3 regions of the Neobacillus oceani genome follow, and region 1 is predicted to be linked to each of the others. Evidence: riboswitches for the same ligand, from Rfam matches in the RefSeq annotation. Region 1 holds a riboswitch; each other region holds the start of a gene.
The links. A riboswitch is a leader RNA that binds a small molecule or an ion and turns the genes downstream of it on or off. The one in region 1 is predicted to bind S-adenosylmethionine.
Positions count from the first base shown of each region.

Region 1 (6,057 bases):
TAGGTAAAAAAGTCAATATCCAGGACAATTCCGTTCTTCATCAAAGCCCTGGCAACCCACTCATACTCGAGGATGAAGTGACAATTGGCCATCAGTGCACCTTACATAGCTGCATCCTCAGGAAAAACGCACTCATCGGAATGGGTTCCATCGTCCTCGACAAAGCAGAAATAGGTGAAGGCGCCTTTATTGGAGCGGGAAGCCTCGTACCGCCCGGCAAAAAAATCCCTCCCCGTACACTGGCGCTCGGAAGGCCCGCCAAAGTAGTCCGAGAACTAAACGCAGAAGACATTAAGGAGATGGAAAGGATTACGAAGGAATACGCCGAGAAAGCCCAGTATTACAAGAGCCTTACTCCTTTGAACCAGAAGTAGATGCCAACCGCATGACCGGTTTTTTCCGAGAATAAACAGAAAAGGAACTCCCCTGACGAAGCGGGAGTTCCTTTTTTAAAAATAAGTTAATGCTAATTCATCGCTTGATACGATTTCTCCGCACCAAAGGAATACTTATCTTCAACGTACACCTGATGCCATACCATGAACATGAGAACTGTCCAGATTTTCCGGCTGTTATCGACTTTTCCGAGGCAGTGGTCATCCAGAAGCTTAAGCAGGTATTGTTTGTTGAACAAGTGATCCGTGTTGCTTTCGCGGATGAGATCCTTTGCCCACGTATTCATTTCGTCCTTCAGCCAGTGGCGGATTGGTACTGGGAAACCAAGCTTCTTCCGATTGAGTACATGCTCGGGAACAACGGTTTCAGCCGCTTTCCTTAAAATATATTTCGTTGTGCCATTGGCGGTTTTCAAATCGGCTGGAATTCTTGAAGCGACAGCAAACACTTCCTTATCCAGGAACGGCACCCGGAGCTCAAGTGAATGAGCCATCGTCATTTTATCGGCCTTCAACAAAATGTCGCCGCGCATCCACGTATGAATGTCTATATACTGCATCCTGTCGACAGGATTATAGCCTTCGCTTTCCGAGTAAAGTTTTTTCGTGATATCGGTAAAATCAAGCCCTTCTCGGTACACGTTCAGTAACTCGCGCTTTTCTTCCTCGGTGAAAATTTTCGCGTTCCCGATATAACGCTCTTCCATGGGGGTTACCCCACGCTCGATAAAGCTCTTGCCTCTTGTTCCTTCAGGCATCATCCCAGCAATTCCTTTTAGAATGACTTTTCCGACCCGCGGAATCTTGTTAAACACCTGAAGGTCACCTGGCTCGCGGTATATATTATACCCGCCGAACAACTCGTCCGCGCCTTCACCTGACAGGACAACGGTTACATGCTTCCTGGCCTCGCGGGCGACGAAGTACAACGGAATACAGGCTGGATCGGCAAGCGGATCGTCCATATGCCACATGATTTTCGGAACCTCGGCCATATATTCCTCAGGGGTGATGACGTAACTTATATTTTCGACCCCGAGTTTGTCGGCGGTTTCTTTGGCCACATCAATCTCACTGAACCCGTCCCGCTCAAAACCGACCGAAAACGTCTTGATGGCGGGATGGTATTCCTTCGCGATTGAGGCGATGATCGACGAATCGATGCCCCCGGACAGGAATGAGCCAACAGGGACATCACTTCGCATATGCATTTTAACTGAATCAAACAGAACGTCCCTAATTTCCTGGACGAACTCATCTTCGGCTTTCAGCACTGGCGTGAAATTAGCCTTCCAATACCGTTTGATGTCCATTTTCCCGCCAGCTTTTTTTGTAAAATAATGGCCCGGCTCGAGCTTATGGATTCCATCCGTCATCGTCTCTGGCTCCGGGACGAATTGGTACGTCAGATAATGCTGAAGCGAATCATAATTAAGCTCTTGGTTATCAAGCGCGAGCAGGATGCTCTTTTTCTCTGAAGCAAAAAACGTCCTGCCTCCATCTTCATAATAAAAGAAAGGCTTTATCCCGAAATGGTCGCGTGCGCCGAACAGCGTCTTCTCCTGTTTGTCCCAAATGACGAACGCGAACATCCCACGCAACTTTTGAACTGCTTTTTCCTTTAGATGGCTGTACAGGGCGATGATGACTTCCGTATCCGATTCCGTCGCGAATTCCAAACCTTCCTTTAAAAGCTCATCACGAAGCTCGAGATAGTTGTATACCTCACCATTGAAAATAATCCAATAACGCTCGTTTTCATATGTGAGTGGCTGGGCGCCGCACTCGATATCAATGATGCTCAATCGCCTGAAGCCAAACTGCACATGTTCGTCAAAATAGTATCCGTCATCATCCGGCCCGCGGTGGGTGATGATATCATTCATGCTTTTAAAAATCTTCTTTTCTTCGTCCTTGAAATTCTGTGCCTGCTCATGAACACATCCGATAAAACCGCACATATGTAGTTCACCTACTCCGATCATTGCATTTTTTTGACTGTGATAATTCGTTTAGTTGAGGTTTCCCTCGGCACCATTTACTTCCACTAAACGAGCGTAAGCCCTAAAGGGTAACTGTCCCTAAAGGTCCGATAAGTTGACCTGACCATCAGCGCGAAAACCACCTGTGATGGAAGGTTCACTCTATACTACCATTTTTCAAAAAAAATTTGCACTTACAGCTAGAGGAAAAATGAGGCAAATCCTTGATATTACACCAAAAACAGCGCCAGTAACACTATTTCACGGCGCAAAAGAAAAACGGGAGTTACATATTATAATGCAATTCCCGTTTTGTCCAATTATTTGGATGCCTGTTCCTTCAAAGCGGCAGCCTTATCTGTCCGCTCCCAAGGGAGGTCGACATCATTGCGGCCAAAGTGGCCATAAGCGGCTGTTTGTTTGTAAATTGGCTTACGAAGATCAAGCATGTTGATGATTCCGGCAGGGCGCAGGTCGAAGTTGTTTTCAATCAATTCAACAAGGACATCTTCGCTTACAGTGCCTGTTCCAAATGTATCAACCGCAATGGATACAGGGCGGGCAACACCAATCGCGTAGGCAAGCTGGACTTCAACCTTGTCGGCCATGCCTGCGGCGACGAGGTTTTTCGCAACATAGCGCGCTGCATAAGCCGCGGAACGGTCAACCTTTGTCGGATCTTTTCCGGAGAAAGCGCCGCCGCCATGGCGCGCATAGCCGCCATACGTATCAACGATAATCTTGCGGCCAGTAAGCCCGGCATCGCCTTGAGGGCCGCCGATAACGAAGCGTCCAGTCGGGTTGATGAAGTATTTTGTCTTTTCGTCAATTAGGTCTTGTGGAACTACAGGGCCGATGACATGCTCTTTTAGGTCTTTCTGGATTTGTTCCAGAGTCGCCTCGGGACCATGCTGCGTTGAAATAACAATTGTATCAATCCGGACTGGATTGTTGTTTTCATCATATTCAACCGTTACCTGCGTTTTTCCATCCGGGCGCAAGTATGGAAGTGTTTCATCCTTGCGCACTTCCGTCAGCCTACGGGAAAGCTTGTGTGCAAGCGAGATTGGAAGCGGCATTAGCTCTTCTGTTTCATTGCAGGCAAACCCGAACATAAGTCCCTGGTCCCCCGCACCGATTGCTTCAATTTCCGCATCGGACATGCTGCCTTCACGGGCTTCAAGCGCCTGGTCCACGCCCATGGCGATATCGGCTGATTGCTCGTCAATGGATGTTAATACGGCGCACGTATCGGCATCGAAGCCATATTTCGCGCGTGTATAACCGATTTCACGGATTGTGTCACGGACAATTTTCGGGATATCAACATAAGTTGACGTTGTAATTTCACCCGCTACGAGGACAAGGCCTGTTGTAACGGAAGTTTCTGCAGCGACGCGGGCGTTTGCGTCTTGTGCCAGGATCGCATCTAAAATCGAATCCGAAATCTGGTCGCAGATCTTGTCTGGATGGCCTTCAGTCACTGATTCAGACGTGAACAAACGGCGTTTTGATGGCATCTGGATTCCTCCTGTATCTTCTTTATAATGAGGTCAGCTGCATGGATTTTTTCCGGCCTGCCTAGCAACCTCGGTTTCACGGTACTCATTTCCCTAAGTAGTATGAAGTAAACCTGGGGGTTTTATGAATCCCCCGCTCCTAAAGATGCTGATTCGTAAGGCTGCAAATAAAAAACCTTCCCGTTTGAGGAAAGGTTGCCATTGAGTGGTTTGCGCCTTTCACTCTTATCGTTCAAGGCAATCGCCTTGCATCAGGTTTGGCACCTTTTCCGGGAAAAATACCTCGGGCAGGTTGCCGGGCTTCATAGGGCCTGTCCCTCCACCGGCTCAGGATAAGAGAGTATCCGTTCAAGGTAAAATCATACCACACAGTTGAAGCATGTCAATGATTTTTATGTTAAAAAATTATCTTCTAGAACCATTTAATTTTAATGGGAATTTTCATAATAAAACCATTAAATTGAACAGCTTCCATCCGCACACCTTTCGCCCATCCATTTATACCTGTTCCTGGCTATCCAATTGTAGATTGGAATACCGGCCTTTGCGGCAAACGGCAGGTAAAGGAGCAGTGCCGGCATGAAAGTAACAGGGAATTGGAGCAGCATTTTCCGGGCTGCAAAAAATCCTTTGTAAATCCTGCCGTTCCCATCAATTACGTGAAGCTCCCTGCGAAGGTCGATCGTGCGGAAAGCAGGCTTACGGCCCTCTTTTTCATATTCCTGAAGAGAAAGCCATTGGACACGGCCAAGCCAATCCAGTTTTTCTGATTTCGCCTTCGACTTATTGCACAGGACACAGTTCCCGTCATACAGCGCCAGCAGCTCCATCGTTCATCCCTCCAAAATTAATTATAAAAAAATAGGTTATTAGTATAGACCAATTATCCGAATGTGCTATACTATTCGTGAGATAAAAAAGCTCTTAACAAACAATAGGCAAAGGGGAAATTATTAAATGTTTGGTGTGCATAATCCAGAAACTCCATTCAAGCTGCTGAATGAAGAAAACCTTCTAGTCCAGCTTTCCGTTCCGGAACTGGTTGAAAAAGTGTTGAGCCGTGGAGAAGGGCTGCTGACATCAACCGGGGCAATCAGTGTTTCGACCGGCAAATATACAGGCCGTTCTCCAGAAGATAAGTTTATTGTCGAAGAAAAGTCCAGCAGGAGCAAAATTGATTGGGGCACGATTAATAAGCCCATTTCGGAAAAAGCCTTCTCCAACCTCTATAATAAAGTAATTGATTATTTAAAACAAAAAAATGAAATTTTTGTGTTTAATGGATTTGCTGGAGCGGATAAAAAATACAGGCTGCCAATTCAGGTGATCAACGAATACGCCTGGCACAACCTTTTTGCACACCAGCTGTTCATTCGTCCCGAGGAATCCGAGCTGACCGGCCATAACCCGGAATTCTCGATTATCTCCGCCCCTGGCTTCAAGGCAGACCCGGAAGTGGATGGAACCAATTCGGAAACGTTCATTATCATTTCTTTTGAAAAGCGGATCGTCCTAATTGGCGGAACGGAATATGCGGGGGAAATGAAGAAATCGATTTTTTCAGTCATGAACTATCTATTGCCCGAGGCCGGAATCATGCCTATGCACTGCTCGGCCAACGTTGGGATTGAAGGCGATGTAGCCTTGTTCTTCGGCTTGTCGGGCACGGGCAAAACAACCCTGTCCGCAGATGCGAACCGCCGCCTGATTGGTGACGACGAGCATGGCTGGTCTCCGAACGGCGTCTTCAATATCGAGGGCGGCTGCTATGCGAAAACAATCAACCTCAGCCGTGAAAAAGAACCGCAAATCTTTGATGCAATCTGCTTTGGGGCAGTTCTTGAAAACGTTGTGGTACAATCGGACACCCGCGTCGCCGACTATGATGATGGGTCGCTGACTGAAAATACGCGGGCCGCCTATCCGCTAGAGGCGATTAAGAACATCGTTTCGCCTAGCGTCGCCGGCCATCCGAACACAATCGTATTCCTGACAGCCGATGCTTTCGGTGTCTTGCCGCCAATTTCAAAGCTCACAAAGGAACAGGCCATGTACCATTTCCTTAGCGGATATACGTCCAAGTTGGCTGGCACCGAGCGCGGAATCACTTCGCCGCAAGCAACGTTCTCCACTTGCTTTGGCGCGCCATTCCTGCCACTT
Region 1 covers NZ_CP143543.1:3,296,512-3,302,568, forward strand. The annotation lists gene V1499_RS16625 (gamma carbonic anhydrase family protein) at 1-374, shown strand, start outside; gene asnB (asparagine synthase (glutamine-hydrolyzing)) at 467-2,356, opposite strand; gene metK (methionine adenosyltransferase) at 2,698-3,897, opposite strand; SAM riboswitch class I at 4,120-4,236, opposite strand; gene V1499_RS16640 (thiol-disulfide oxidoreductase DCC family protein) at 4,353-4,727, opposite strand; gene pckA (phosphoenolpyruvate carboxykinase (ATP)) at 4,855-6,057, shown strand, end outside.

Region 2 (6,057 bases), 1.8 Mb from region 1:
CAATTCTCCATAAGTTGCGTTCCCTCCGATTGCCATCAAGTCAGGAAGATCATTTTTCGTTAGACGGGTTTTGAGGACCGTTTCAGCCTCTGGAGGGGTATCGAGCTTAATTTTAATATCCGGATTTTGCTCCTCGAATTCTTTGATAAGCCCTTTATAGGTGTTTATGTTTTCCGATTTATTCGAGAATAGCTGAAGCGTAACCTTCCCATCCCCACTTGCTCCATCACCAGAAGAACAGCCTGCCAAAATGGCTGCGCCAAGGGCAACACTCATAAAACCCATTGCAATTTTTTTCTTTAACATAGGAATTCCCCCTTAGAAAGATACTGAGTAAACGTTTACGTAAATAAATAAAAAAATTGATTCTAAGAACTCTATCTTAATCTAAAAAACAAGTAAACGTTCACGTAAATACTCAAAACAAAAGTAAACGTTTACGTAAAACGGCAAGTAAAGGAATGGAATTATATTTCCTTTACGCTGTTTCGTTCAATAACCGTATGTTCGATAATTTTGCTCTCAGGAACTTTGTCAGTTCCCATCATGTTCAGCAGCATCTTCCCGGCAATCTCGCCCATCTCAATGAATGGTTGGTGGATAGTTGTCAGCGGTGGAACTGACATGCTTGCAAGATTGATATTATCGTACCCGATAATGGATATATCTTCCGGAACCTTTTTTCCAAGAAGAGTGGCTGTCGAAATAGCCCCAATCGCAATTTCATCACTTGCAGCAAAAATGGCAGTGGTATCTGGTTTTTGGCTTAATAGTTCCCGAAGGCCGGTCTTCCCTTCATTAAATCCAAAGCCTCTTGTTTTGACAATATTATTCCCATCAAGAGGAATTTCATTGTCCTTCATGGCTTGAATAAATCCATCAATCCTTGGCTTACCCGCTATGATATCTTCACTGTTACCGCTGATCATACCAATGCTTCTATGCCCTTTATGGATTAGATACTCCGTTGCAGAATAAGCTGCCTGAAAATCATCAACCTTTACATAGGGAACGGGTAATGAATCAGATTTAGTAGATAGAAGGACAAGTGGAACATTCATTTTTCTAATTACTTGAAAGTATTCTTTCTTTAATACTTCACTTACGAAAATAATTCCGTCCACGCGCTTTTCTCCTAGAAGCTGGAGGTACTTTATCGTCTTCTCACCATTGGATTCCGTGTGGCATACAATGACACTCGAACCTTGCTCACTTGCCGCCTTTTCAATTCCGCTTAACCAATCTGTCACCAGCGAACCCCACAAGGATGGAAACAACACACCAATTGTATGAGTTTTCTTATTGATTAAGCCTCTTGCAACAGCATTCGGTTGATATCCAAGTTCCTCAATCACTTGAAGAACTTTTTGTTTCGTCTTCTCTGAATAACCAGGCTGGCCATTCAAAATCCTTGAAACTGTTGCGATTGACACATTTGCCTTCTTCGCGACATCTTTTATTGTAGAAGCCATACCCGCCATTTCCCACCTTCTTTATCCGTACTGCCTTCTAAAACGAAAACGTTTACGTAATGAATGTATCACACTCTGAAAACCCTTTCAAGCGACTGGCATCACCCTGATTTTGACAAAAACAACCGAAAATGTCTCGTCATTCAAGGTAGTTTATTAAGACGATAATTTTTTTGCTGGTAAACATAGTTAGGATGTATCAAGCGGCTGCCTCTGGATTTAAAAAGGTCCGAAACACCATCCTATTGTGGACAAGGTTTCGCACCTTTTTCTATTTAGTTGAATAAGTAATTGGGGATTTTCTGAGGGAATCGTGTTGGAGAGATTAACCGAGCCTTCTTTTGAGGACTTCAATCTCCCGCTCATTGCGGGCGGTTTTTTCCTAGATGAAATCCCGGTCCAGTTCCATTGCCTTAAACTTGCCGAGTATTTCTTCGTGGCGTTCTGCGTTCTTCTGTTTTTCGGATTCAAAATCCTGACGCAAACCGTTTGATTCCTGCCGCATTTTCAGTTGCTCTGCAATCACATTGCCGACCATGCCAACCAATTGGCCCAACATCGTTTCCATTCTTTCCAGCCGTTCTTCCATTTCCCTATCACCTCCTTCTCTCCGACAATTATACTATATCCTTCGCCCAAAACTGAGAACCTCCTCTTCAAAAAAGCAAAGTAAATTTTACAATTTCACGCTGTACATTTGAAATTCAAATCCTATATGGGAACGCCTATAACCCATTTACAAAAAAATGAAAAACGAAAACATTTCGAATTTTCGGTTGACTTTTGTTCTTGTCTTCACTTATAATCCTCTATAACACCCGGCGGTTAAAACTTATCAAAAAACTATATATGAAATCTCTTATCCAGAGTGACGGAGGGTCAGGCCCTATGAAGTCCGGCAACCTTCAGGCGAAAGCTTGAAAAGGTGCTAATTCCTGCAGGCGTTTTTGCCTGGAAGATAAGAGGAGGAACCCCCCTCTTCTTATGGAGAGGGGTTTTTTGTTTTAAAAAGAATCCATTAACTGCCCGAATTACATTGGAACTACAAATTGGAGGGAAAGACACAATGACAAATCAAAATGAAAACTTAGGCCTTGAAACACTTTTATTGCACGGCGGGCAAACCCCTGATCCCGTAACAGGATCCCGCGCCGTCCCTATTTACCAGACGACTTCTTATGTATTTGACAGTACGGATCATGCCCAAAACCTCTTCTCGCTTGCCGAGTCAGGAAATATTTACTCCCGGATCATGAACCCGACAACAGATGTTTTGGAAAAAAGAATTGCCCTTCTTGAAGGCGGCGCGGCAGCTCTTGCTGTTTCTTCCGGAATGGCTGCGATTGCCTTGACCATCATGAACATCGCGGAGGCTGGCGACGAAATCGTCGCCGCGGAAAACTTATACGGCGGCACATACAACCTATTTGCCGTGACGCTTCCGAAGTTCGGCATTAAAGTCCGCTTTGTTGACTCGACCAATCCAGAAAACTTCCGCGAGGCCATCACGCCAAAAACAAAGGCGGTCTTTGGCGAAATCATTGGCAACCCAAGCCTGAATGTTTTCGATGTTGAAGCTGTAGCAAAAATCGCCCATGAAAATGGCGTTCCGCTCATCATTGACAACACCTTTGCTTCCCCATACGCCTGCAGGCCGATTGAATGGGGTGCGGACATTGTTGTCCATTCGGCGACCAAATGGATCGGAGGGCACGGAACAACAATTGGAGGCCTTGTTGTTGATGCAGGCCGGTTTGATTGGAATAATGAGAGGTTCCCTGGCTTTACCGAGCCGGATGCAAGCTATAATGGCCTTCGTTTTGCCCAGGATGTAGGCGCGCTGGCATTCATCATTAAACTTCGCGTGCAGCTGTTAAGGGACTTGGGTTCATCGTTAAGCCCGCATAGTGCTTTCCTCTTGCTGCAGGGACTTGAGACACTGCACTTGAGAATTCAAAAGCATAGTGAAAACGCGCTCGAAATTGCAAACTACTTGAAAGACCATCCAGCTGTTGAATGGGTCTCCTACCCTGGCCTGGAGAATCACCCAAGCCATGAGCTTGCGAAAAAATACCTTGGCGGCGGTTTTGGATCGATTATTGTTTTTGGCATCAAAGGCGGCCGTGATGCGGGTAAAAAAGTGATCGACAACATCAAATTGTGGTCGCATGTGGCGAATGTCGGCGATGCAAAATCACTAATCATCCATCCTGCGTCCACCACACATCAGCAATTGAGTCAAGAAGACCTTGCAAAAAGCGGTACTACCGAAGAACTGATCAGGCTTTCTGTGGGGCTTGAATCACTTAAGGATTTGAAGGATGACTTGGACCAGGCTTTCTTTAAAGCGACCGGTATTTCAGCTAAGCCTGAGGAACAGCTACAGCAATGAAAGCCGAGGGTTTATCAATAAGGTTCGATTTGGCGCTATCGCCGGAATATGGAAAGATTTACATTGGAGACATTCGGCTTGAATCGGGCGTGGTGCTCCCCGATGCCGAACTCGCCTTTGAGAAGGCCGGGAAAAAAGGCGGCCCCGCCATCTTGGTCTGCCATGCCCTAACAGGCAACCAGTATACAGTCGGCACGGAAGAACAGCCCGGATGGTGGCATGGCCTAATCGGCCCGGGAATGTATGTGGATACGAGCCAATACGAAGTCATTACGTTCAATGTACTCGGAGGCTGTTCTGGATCAACCGGCCCTACCAGCCTGAACCCTTTGACAAAAAAGCCTTACCAGTATGATTTTCCGAAAATAACGATACGGGACATTGTCGATTCACAAGTTTTGGCGCTCCGGAAACTTGGCATCGACAAAATCAAAGCTGCAATCGGAGGGTCGCTTGGCGGGATGCAGGTGCTTGAATTGGCAACCGCCTACCCCAATTTCGCGGAGCTGATCATTCCAATGGCAGTCACCCCCTACCTCAGCGATTACGGAATTGCTTTTAACTCAATCGGCAGGAATGCCATCAAGCGGGACCCGGCCTGGAATGGCGGCTCTTATTCAGATGGCCACAAGATTTCGGGGCTGGAAATCGCGAGAATGGTCGGGATGGTCACCTACCGGACTGGCGCGCTGTTCAATCAAAGATTCAACAGAGAGCTTAAGAACGCGGATACGTTTCAGGTAGAATCCTATTTGAAATACCAGGGTCAAAAGCTTTCTGCCCGATTCGACGCCAATAGCTATTTGTATTTGCTCGAGGCGATGGACTCCCATGATATCGGCAGAGGCAGGCAGGGTTGGAAAAAGGCAATCGGGCAGATCACGGCGAAAACCCTGCTGTTAGGCTTTACAGGCGATTTACTGTATCCTCCCGAAAAGGTGAAAGAAATCGCGGAAGCCCTCGAGGAGGCAGGGAAAGAAGCGGATTATGTAGAAGTGAGCACTGAATTTGGGCATGATGGATTCCTTGCCGAGTTTTCAAAATGGGCAGGAATCCTTCAGGCTGCCCTGTAATAGTTGAGGAGGAGATCAAGTGGCGGACATCCATGTGGCCTTATTGGGCTTTGGCACAGTCGGCAAAGGAGTATACGAAACAATCAAATCCCATCAATCAAGGCTAAAGGCACTCCTTGGGAAAAATGTAAAGGTAGTAGGCATACTGGTGAGAAACGTTGAAAAACACACTCTCCCAGAAGATGACATCCTTCTTACCTCAAATTTCGAAGACATTTTAAACCTGCCTAACCTTGATGTAGTCATTGAAGCAATCGTAGGCCGGGAACCGGGCTTTTCGTACTTGAAAAAATCAATCGAAAGAGGCTGCCACATCATTACGGCGAATAAGGAAATGTTTGCTTACCACGGAAATGAGCTGTTGGAACATGCTTCCCGACATGGTGTTGCATGCGGATATGAAGCGACTGTCGCCGGAGGAATACCGGCAATCCAAACGCTGAGGACCCTATTGAATGTAAACAAAATCGAGCGGATTGATGGAATTGTTAACGGCACCTCGAATTATATTTTGACCAAAATGCGCGAGGATGGCGTAGCATTCCAGGAGGCACTTCAAGCAGCCCAAGAGAAAGGATATGCCGAAGCAGACCCTACCAATGATATCGAAGGATACGACGCTTTTTATAAAGCGATGGTGTTAAGCCAAATCGCGTTTGGGGAACAACCCGAATGGCAATCAGTAAAGAGGAGAGGTATCTCAGCGGTCTCCCACTCCGAAATCGGCTTATTTTCCGAATGGGGGCTCCGCGTAAAGCATGTGATCTCGCTAGAAAAAGGGGTACGGGGCCTTAGCTGCTCCGTTAAACCTGTTCTCGTTGGCCCAGCGCATCCGTTGTACTCAGTCGAGGGCGTCCAAAACGCCGTTTCAATCGATGCGGATATCGTTGGGAACATCACCCTGCAAGGGCCAGGCGCCGGAAAGTTTCCAACTGCAAGCGCCATTGTCGAGGATTTAATCCAACTTAACCCAAAGCACTTCGGTTACGTTGACCAGGACGAAAATGTCCGTTTTAAAAAAGAACCTCATCACAATTGGGTTCTTTTAACAAACCTAACGAACCTATCCATGCCTGATTCCATTGAAGTAACCGGCCGGGTGCCGCAAAAGGCACTTTTT
Region 2 covers NZ_CP143543.1:1,457,105-1,463,161, reverse strand. The annotation lists gene V1499_RS07425 (ABC transporter substrate-binding protein) at 1-306, opposite strand, end outside; gene V1499_RS07420 (LacI family DNA-binding transcriptional regulator) at 468-1,472, opposite strand; gene V1499_RS07415 (hypothetical protein) at 1,855-2,061, opposite strand; SAM riboswitch class I at 2,329-2,437, shown strand; partial or broken gene V1499_RS07410 (O-acetylhomoserine aminocarboxypropyltransferase/cysteine synthase family protein) at 2,539-3,852, shown strand; gene metX (homoserine O-acetyltransferase MetX) at 3,861-4,937, shown strand; gene V1499_RS07400 (homoserine dehydrogenase) at 4,957-6,057, shown strand, end outside.
Region 2: linked by a shared signal. The riboswitch ahead of V1499_RS07410 (O-acetylhomoserine aminocarboxypropyltransferase/cysteine synthase family protein) and the one ahead of metK (methionine adenosyltransferase) in region 1 are both predicted to bind S-adenosylmethionine.

Region 3 (6,057 bases), 190 kb from region 1:
GGGCGACAAAGGAGGTTTCGTGGCCAGCGACCGCTTTTTCCACTTCAAAGCCCTCGTCCTCCAGAAGCTTGATATGCTGGGCGGAGGCGAAAAACTCCTCGTTGCCGATCTCCGGGCGTGCATGTATTGCCTGGCTAGTCGCTATGTATAGTTCGCGCTTTTCCTCGATGTTTTCAATAATTGCATTTTTCAATTCGGTAAGGGATTGTGCCGGTGCTGCCATTTTGCCTTCCTCCTTTGTTTTTTAAAATATGGGGGAGGGGAAGGGCGAGCCTTTCCCTCTGTCCGCGTTTTAGCGAAATCCGTCACTTACCACCCAATGTTGCTAAGCGGGACGAAGGTTGGGATGGAGTTGCCTTTAAACTCTTTTTCTATGAATTCTTTCGTGTCGTCCTGCTGGTAAAGCTCTGCAAGACGCTTCAAAGTTTTGTTGTCTTTGTCTTCTGCACGGACTGCGATGATGTTGATATATGGTGTGGCTGTTTCGCTTTCGAGGAAGATTGCATCTTCCCTTGGTGTCAGGCCTGCGTCAACGGCTACCCCGTTATTGATGATGGAAGCGGCCACATCCGGCATAACCCTAGGAGTCTGCCCGGCAACCATCGGAACAAGTTCAAGTTTCTTTGGATTTTCAACAATTTTATCAAGGGAGCCAATACCGTCAAAACCTTCTTCAAGCTTGATCAATCCCGCTTCCTGTAGAAGGAGAAGGCCCCGTCCCATGTTCGTTGCTTCGTTGGCAAGCGCAATTTTGCCGCCTTTTGGAATATCATTTACATCTTTGTACTTTTTCGAATAAATCCCCATCGGAGCGATTTGTGTTGTCGCGATTGGCACAAGGTCAAGCTTATGTTCCTTGATGAACGCATCGAAATACGAAACGGTCTGGAACGAGTTCGCATCCAACTCACCTTCAGCAAGCGCCAGGTTCGGCTGGACATAATCCGAGAACGTGACGATTTCAACCTCGATGCCTTCCTTCTTCGCCTTTTCCGCCACGAAATCCCATACACGGTGATCCGTGCCGCTTACTCCAAGTTTCACTTTTACCGTTTTATCTCCCTTTGCGGATGAAGAATCTGAACATGCCGCAGTGAACACTGCTAGTACAAGTACAAGGATTGCTAATACGAATTTTTTCATTGGTGAATTCCTCCTGATTATCGTCTTCTGATTTTCTTTGCTGCTAAATTTCCTGCTGACTGTAGGCCTTGGACCATAACAATCAAAATTCCTACTGTAATCAGCATTGTTTTCGTATCAAACCGCTGGTAGCCATATGTAATGGCCAGGTCGCCAAGGCCTCCGCCGCCAATCGCGCCCGCCATTGCCGAGGCTCCGATCAGACCGATTGTCGCAATCGTGAAGGCAAGGATAAGGGAGCTTAATGCTTCCGGCAAAATAAACCTGAACACGATTTGCCATGGCGTAGCACCCATTGCCTGCGCCGCTTCAATGACGCCTGGGTCGACTTCAAGAAGCGAATTTTCTACCAGCCTTGCAATATATGGACCGGCGTAGAAAACGAGCGGTACAATCGCTGCAGCCGTTCCGATTGACGTACCGACAATGAATCTTGTAATTGGAATGATAGCAACTAGCAAAATGATGAATGGAATCGAACGCAAAACGTTGATCGTGCCATTTAGAACATTAAAGACGGGTCCATTCTCAAGCAAATGCCCTTTTCTTGTTACAACGAGCGCGATTCCAAGCGGGATGCCAAGTAAGGCCGAGAATACAAGCGAAAATCCCACCATCTGCAACGTTTCGATGAGTGCCTCTATGATTTGGTCCGAATTAACTAGCATGTGCTTTCACTTCCTTTATGTTGACATTCTGCTGATGAATATAGTTGAGGGCGCGGATGATTTCCTTCTCGCTTCCCTGGAACTCGACAATCAGGTTGCCGAACGGCGTCCCCTGCAGCTCTGTAATATTCCCAAACAGCACATTCACATCAAGGTCGAACTTTTTCGAAAGCTGGGACAGGAGCGGCTGGCCAGCCGACTCGCCGACAAAGTTTATTCGGTACACTTTTTGCAGCCCGGCGTTTTGCTCAATCAGCTTCTTGACTGAATCCGGAATGCGATCATTCATGACCGAGCTCACAAAATTCCTTGCTGTCTCCGTCTTTGGCGCCGAGAACACATCAAATACGGAACCCTGTTCGATGATTTTTCCTGCCTCGATAACCGCCACACGGTCGCAAATTTCCCTGATGACCGACATCTCGTGCGTGATAATCAGGATCGTGATGTTATACTCTTTGTTTATTTTTTTCAAAAGCTGAAGGATCGAGCTCGTCGTCTGCGGATCAAGTGCTGAAGTCGCCTCGTCGCAAAGCAGGATCGACGGCTGCGTCGCCAAAGCGCGCGCAATCCCAATCCGCTGCTTCTGCCCGCCGGAAAGCTGGTCCGGATAACTGTCCGCCTTATCCGCAAGCCCAACAAACTCAAGCAGCTCATAAACCCGTTCCCTAATCTTATTACTCGGCGTATTCGCGAGTACAAGCGGCATCGCCACATTCGCAAACACCGTCTTCGAATTAAGGAGATTGAAATGCTGGAAGACCATCCCGATATTCCGTTTGACCTCCCGCACTTCTTTTGCCGAAAGCGAAGTAAGGTCGTTCCCATCAACAATCACCTTCCCCGAAGTCGGCCGCTCAAGCAAATTCACACAGCGGATCAGCGAACTCTTACCCGCACCGCTGAAGCCAATCACCCCGAAAATCTCCCCCGTATTCACCTTCAAATCAATTCCGTCAAGCGCGGCAACCTGATTCCCGCCGCCCTCGCCGTAAACCTTCCGTACCTGCTGAAACTCAATCATCTGCCTGCCTCCTTGTCCTTTATTTTTGGGGAAAAAATGCTTTGCGCCCACGCACCAAGCGGACTTCCCACCCAGTCTTCCCACGCACCCCGTTTTCCGAAAATGAAAAAGCCCTCTTCCATGGAAATAGAAGAGGGCACACTTGCGCATAGGCAAACAAGGTCTCTTCTTATCTCCCAAGCTCCCGCTTGCTGGAATTGGCACAGAGCTCCAAACGGAGTCCGCTGCCGAGGCGTCGTAGGGCCAGTCCCTCAACCTCTCTCGATAAGAATGATCGTATAGGGTGATGTATTTAGGAAAATAAAAAGCCCCCTTCAAACAGAAGAGGACAGAATTAATCAAGTTCGCCTCTTCTCATCTATCAAGCATCGCTTGCTGGAATTGGCATAGACAAAAAGTCCGCTGCCGAGGTGTCATAGGGCCAGTCCCTCAACCTCTCTTGATAAGAAGGTAACATATTCGCTTTTCGAAATTTCCTGTGTCCTACTCTAACCCTTAAAAACAAAAAAGTCAAACACTTTTTAAAAAAATTCATTTTTCTGCAATACCTTTTCAAAGACATAGTCCAATACCGGAAAAACTTTTTACTCGTTTTAAAAGGGGCCCCGGGGTTGTTTTTAGCGTTTCGCGGGTGTAGGCTTTACTTTGACAGCAAAGCAGAAAAAAGTAACGTCTCATGTTCTTAAATAAGTTAGGCATTACCCTCCTGGTATTCTTCCGGACTAAACGTAGACTTAGAGCCCGAACAGCAGTGGTCAGCCGGTCCTTCGGGCATTAAAAGAGGATTTAACGCCCGACCGCCAATGTTTAGCCGCTCCTTCGGGCACTAATAGAGCCCGAACGCTAGTGGTCAGGTGGCGATTTTGCTTTTTGCACTTTTTTCTATTTAGACGTTTTTAAGTAAAAACCACTTCTTTTTAGAAAATCAAAATAACTTACTATTGGACAAGGATGATAAAGAAAAATGGATAACATCGATAAAAGAAATCGTTTAGATGACGAACCGTTTAATTTCCGAGTGACAAAAGATAATACAGTCTTTTTGGATTATTACGGCAGTCAGGTAAAAGTCTTGAAAGGAACAGAAGCAGAGAAATTTCTAAAGAAAATCAACGCAGCTGAAAATACAACGCAAGAACAATTAATAATGGCGAAAATAACCGGAAACTTCAAAAGGGGTAATGAACGAAAAATCTAAAGGAGCCCCTAATAAATTGGTTTGATTTAAGGTACAAAAACCTTCCGAAAACTAATGTTAATCCAAAAGTAGATTCGACAAAGTTGTAATTAAAGTGGATATATTTTAGCTGAATATTGCGATGCTCTAATGAGAGTATCGCTTTTTTTTCGCCACAATATAATTGGGAACGGTTGGGTTTATTCCCCCCTCAAGCCAATTCCCCTTATTAAAAAGCCTTCTGATTTTTAAGAAAATAAAGGAAATTTGCTAGTTATTGTCGAAATAGGAAATACTAGTTAGTGAGAATGAGAGTGGAATCAAAGAAATACTAGTTCGTTGATTGGGGGGATGAGAGTGGAATCCAAAGTTGTATTTGCCGGAGTTCCAAAAGAGAATGAGAAACGGGCCATCCAGGAGTTAAAGAAAAAGCTGCCGCGGGAAAACCATATTATCATTGTCGGCGCCCTTGTGCCAAAGGATGGATACATAAAGGACCAGGAAATGGATGTCATCATGATTTGTCCGAAAGGGATTTTTAACATAGAAATGAAATCGTATCGGGGAACGATTGTTACCCCGATCAGCAATATGAGCACAAAGCTTGTGACAAGGACCATTACAGGTGAACAGAAGACGATCGATAATCCGATCATCCAGGCCGCATCGCAGTCGCGAACCCTCCATTCGTATGTCAATCGGAAGGCGCAAAGGCGCTTGGGAAAACGGGTGTCGGTCCGTCCCGTTATATTATTTACAAGCCCAAGAAACGAACTGGCATACGAAATAGACCAGGGCGGGACGAATGAAGTGATCCACCATATGGATACAATTTCAAAAGTGTGGATGGAAGGCCAGGTGGAATTGACCCCGAATGAGATCACGATCGTGTATGAGTCGTTTGGCATCCGCGAGGTGAAGTTTACCGGGCAATCGATCAATATTGATGTCGGCGGCTATGTGACGAAGCGGCTGCTGTTTGAACAATCCAATTACCATGTGTATGAAGCCGTTGACGAATTTGACCAAAAGTATTTCCTTAAGGTCCATGAAATCAATCCAGCGCTCCTGAAGGAAGACCAGGAGCTGTTTTTAACGATTACAAAACGGGATACGAAGGTCCGGGCAAAGCTAAAGGACAACCCTTATGTCCTTTACTATCATGCAAGTCCATTCACGTATGGCGATTACATCTGCTCAACAACCCAGTGGGTCGGCCATACCTCATTTTTTTCTCTGATAAAAAAAGCACGGCCGCTCGATGAGAAAATGGCACTGCTGAAGGAATTATTCAAAGCGCTCCGTTCCATCCACAGCCAAGGGGTTTTCCACCGTGATTTAACACCAAGGAACATCCTCTATACGGATGACCAAAAACTGAAAATCATCAATTTCGATTACTCACGCATTTTGGGCGAGCCAACCGTCGGTGCGGGAATTCCCTTTGATGAAAAAAATGCATACGCAGCACCGGAAACGAATGTTGAGGAGCGCAAGGCGGATATCGATTTCCATACCGACTATTATTCGTTTGGCATCATCGCCTATGAATTCCTGGCAGGCAAGTATCCGTATAAATCCGACATAGATTTGAAGCATGATACGCTCGACAAGATCGTTCCAGGTGTCTCCGATGAATTTGCCTTTGGAGTGGAAAGCCTCATCAGCATCAGCCAAAAAGACCGGGATTTTGGATGGGAATATTTAGAGGAGCTTTGGGGGCTATAATGTTCAATCCAAACTTCTATGACAGCTATGACATTTTTGATCCGATTCCCGGCACCGAAAAAGAAACCGAGTTTTACGAGTCGTCCCTGTCATTCGGAGTTCACCGCCAAACAGGAGATGAAGTCGTCATCAAACAGATTTTCCTGATCGACCCAGCCGATATGAAAAACAGCAAGAAAAAGATTGCCATTGAAAATATGTTCCAGGAAGAAATCCGGATTATGCGGAATCTCCTCCAGCTCGATTGCACGGCAAAAATCAGGGAATTTTTCATAGACGATTTCGAAGTCGTTTTCGCAATGGAAAAAGCAGGCGGC
Region 3 covers NZ_CP143543.1:3,484,155-3,490,211, reverse strand. The annotation lists gene V1499_RS17740 (M20 family metallopeptidase) at 1-223, opposite strand, end outside; gene V1499_RS17735 (MetQ/NlpA family ABC transporter substrate-binding protein) at 310-1,143, opposite strand; gene V1499_RS17730 (methionine ABC transporter permease) at 1,161-1,811, opposite strand; gene V1499_RS17725 (methionine ABC transporter ATP-binding protein) at 1,801-2,835, opposite strand; SAM riboswitch class I at 3,002-3,106, opposite strand; SAM riboswitch class I at 3,187-3,284, opposite strand; gene V1499_RS17720 (hypothetical protein) at 3,800-4,033, shown strand; gene V1499_RS17715 (NERD domain-containing protein kinase family protein) at 4,370-5,740, shown strand; gene V1499_RS17710 (serine/threonine protein kinase) at 5,740-6,057, shown strand, end outside.
Region 3: linked by a shared signal. The riboswitch ahead of V1499_RS17725 (methionine ABC transporter ATP-binding protein) and the one ahead of metK (methionine adenosyltransferase) in region 1 are both predicted to bind S-adenosylmethionine.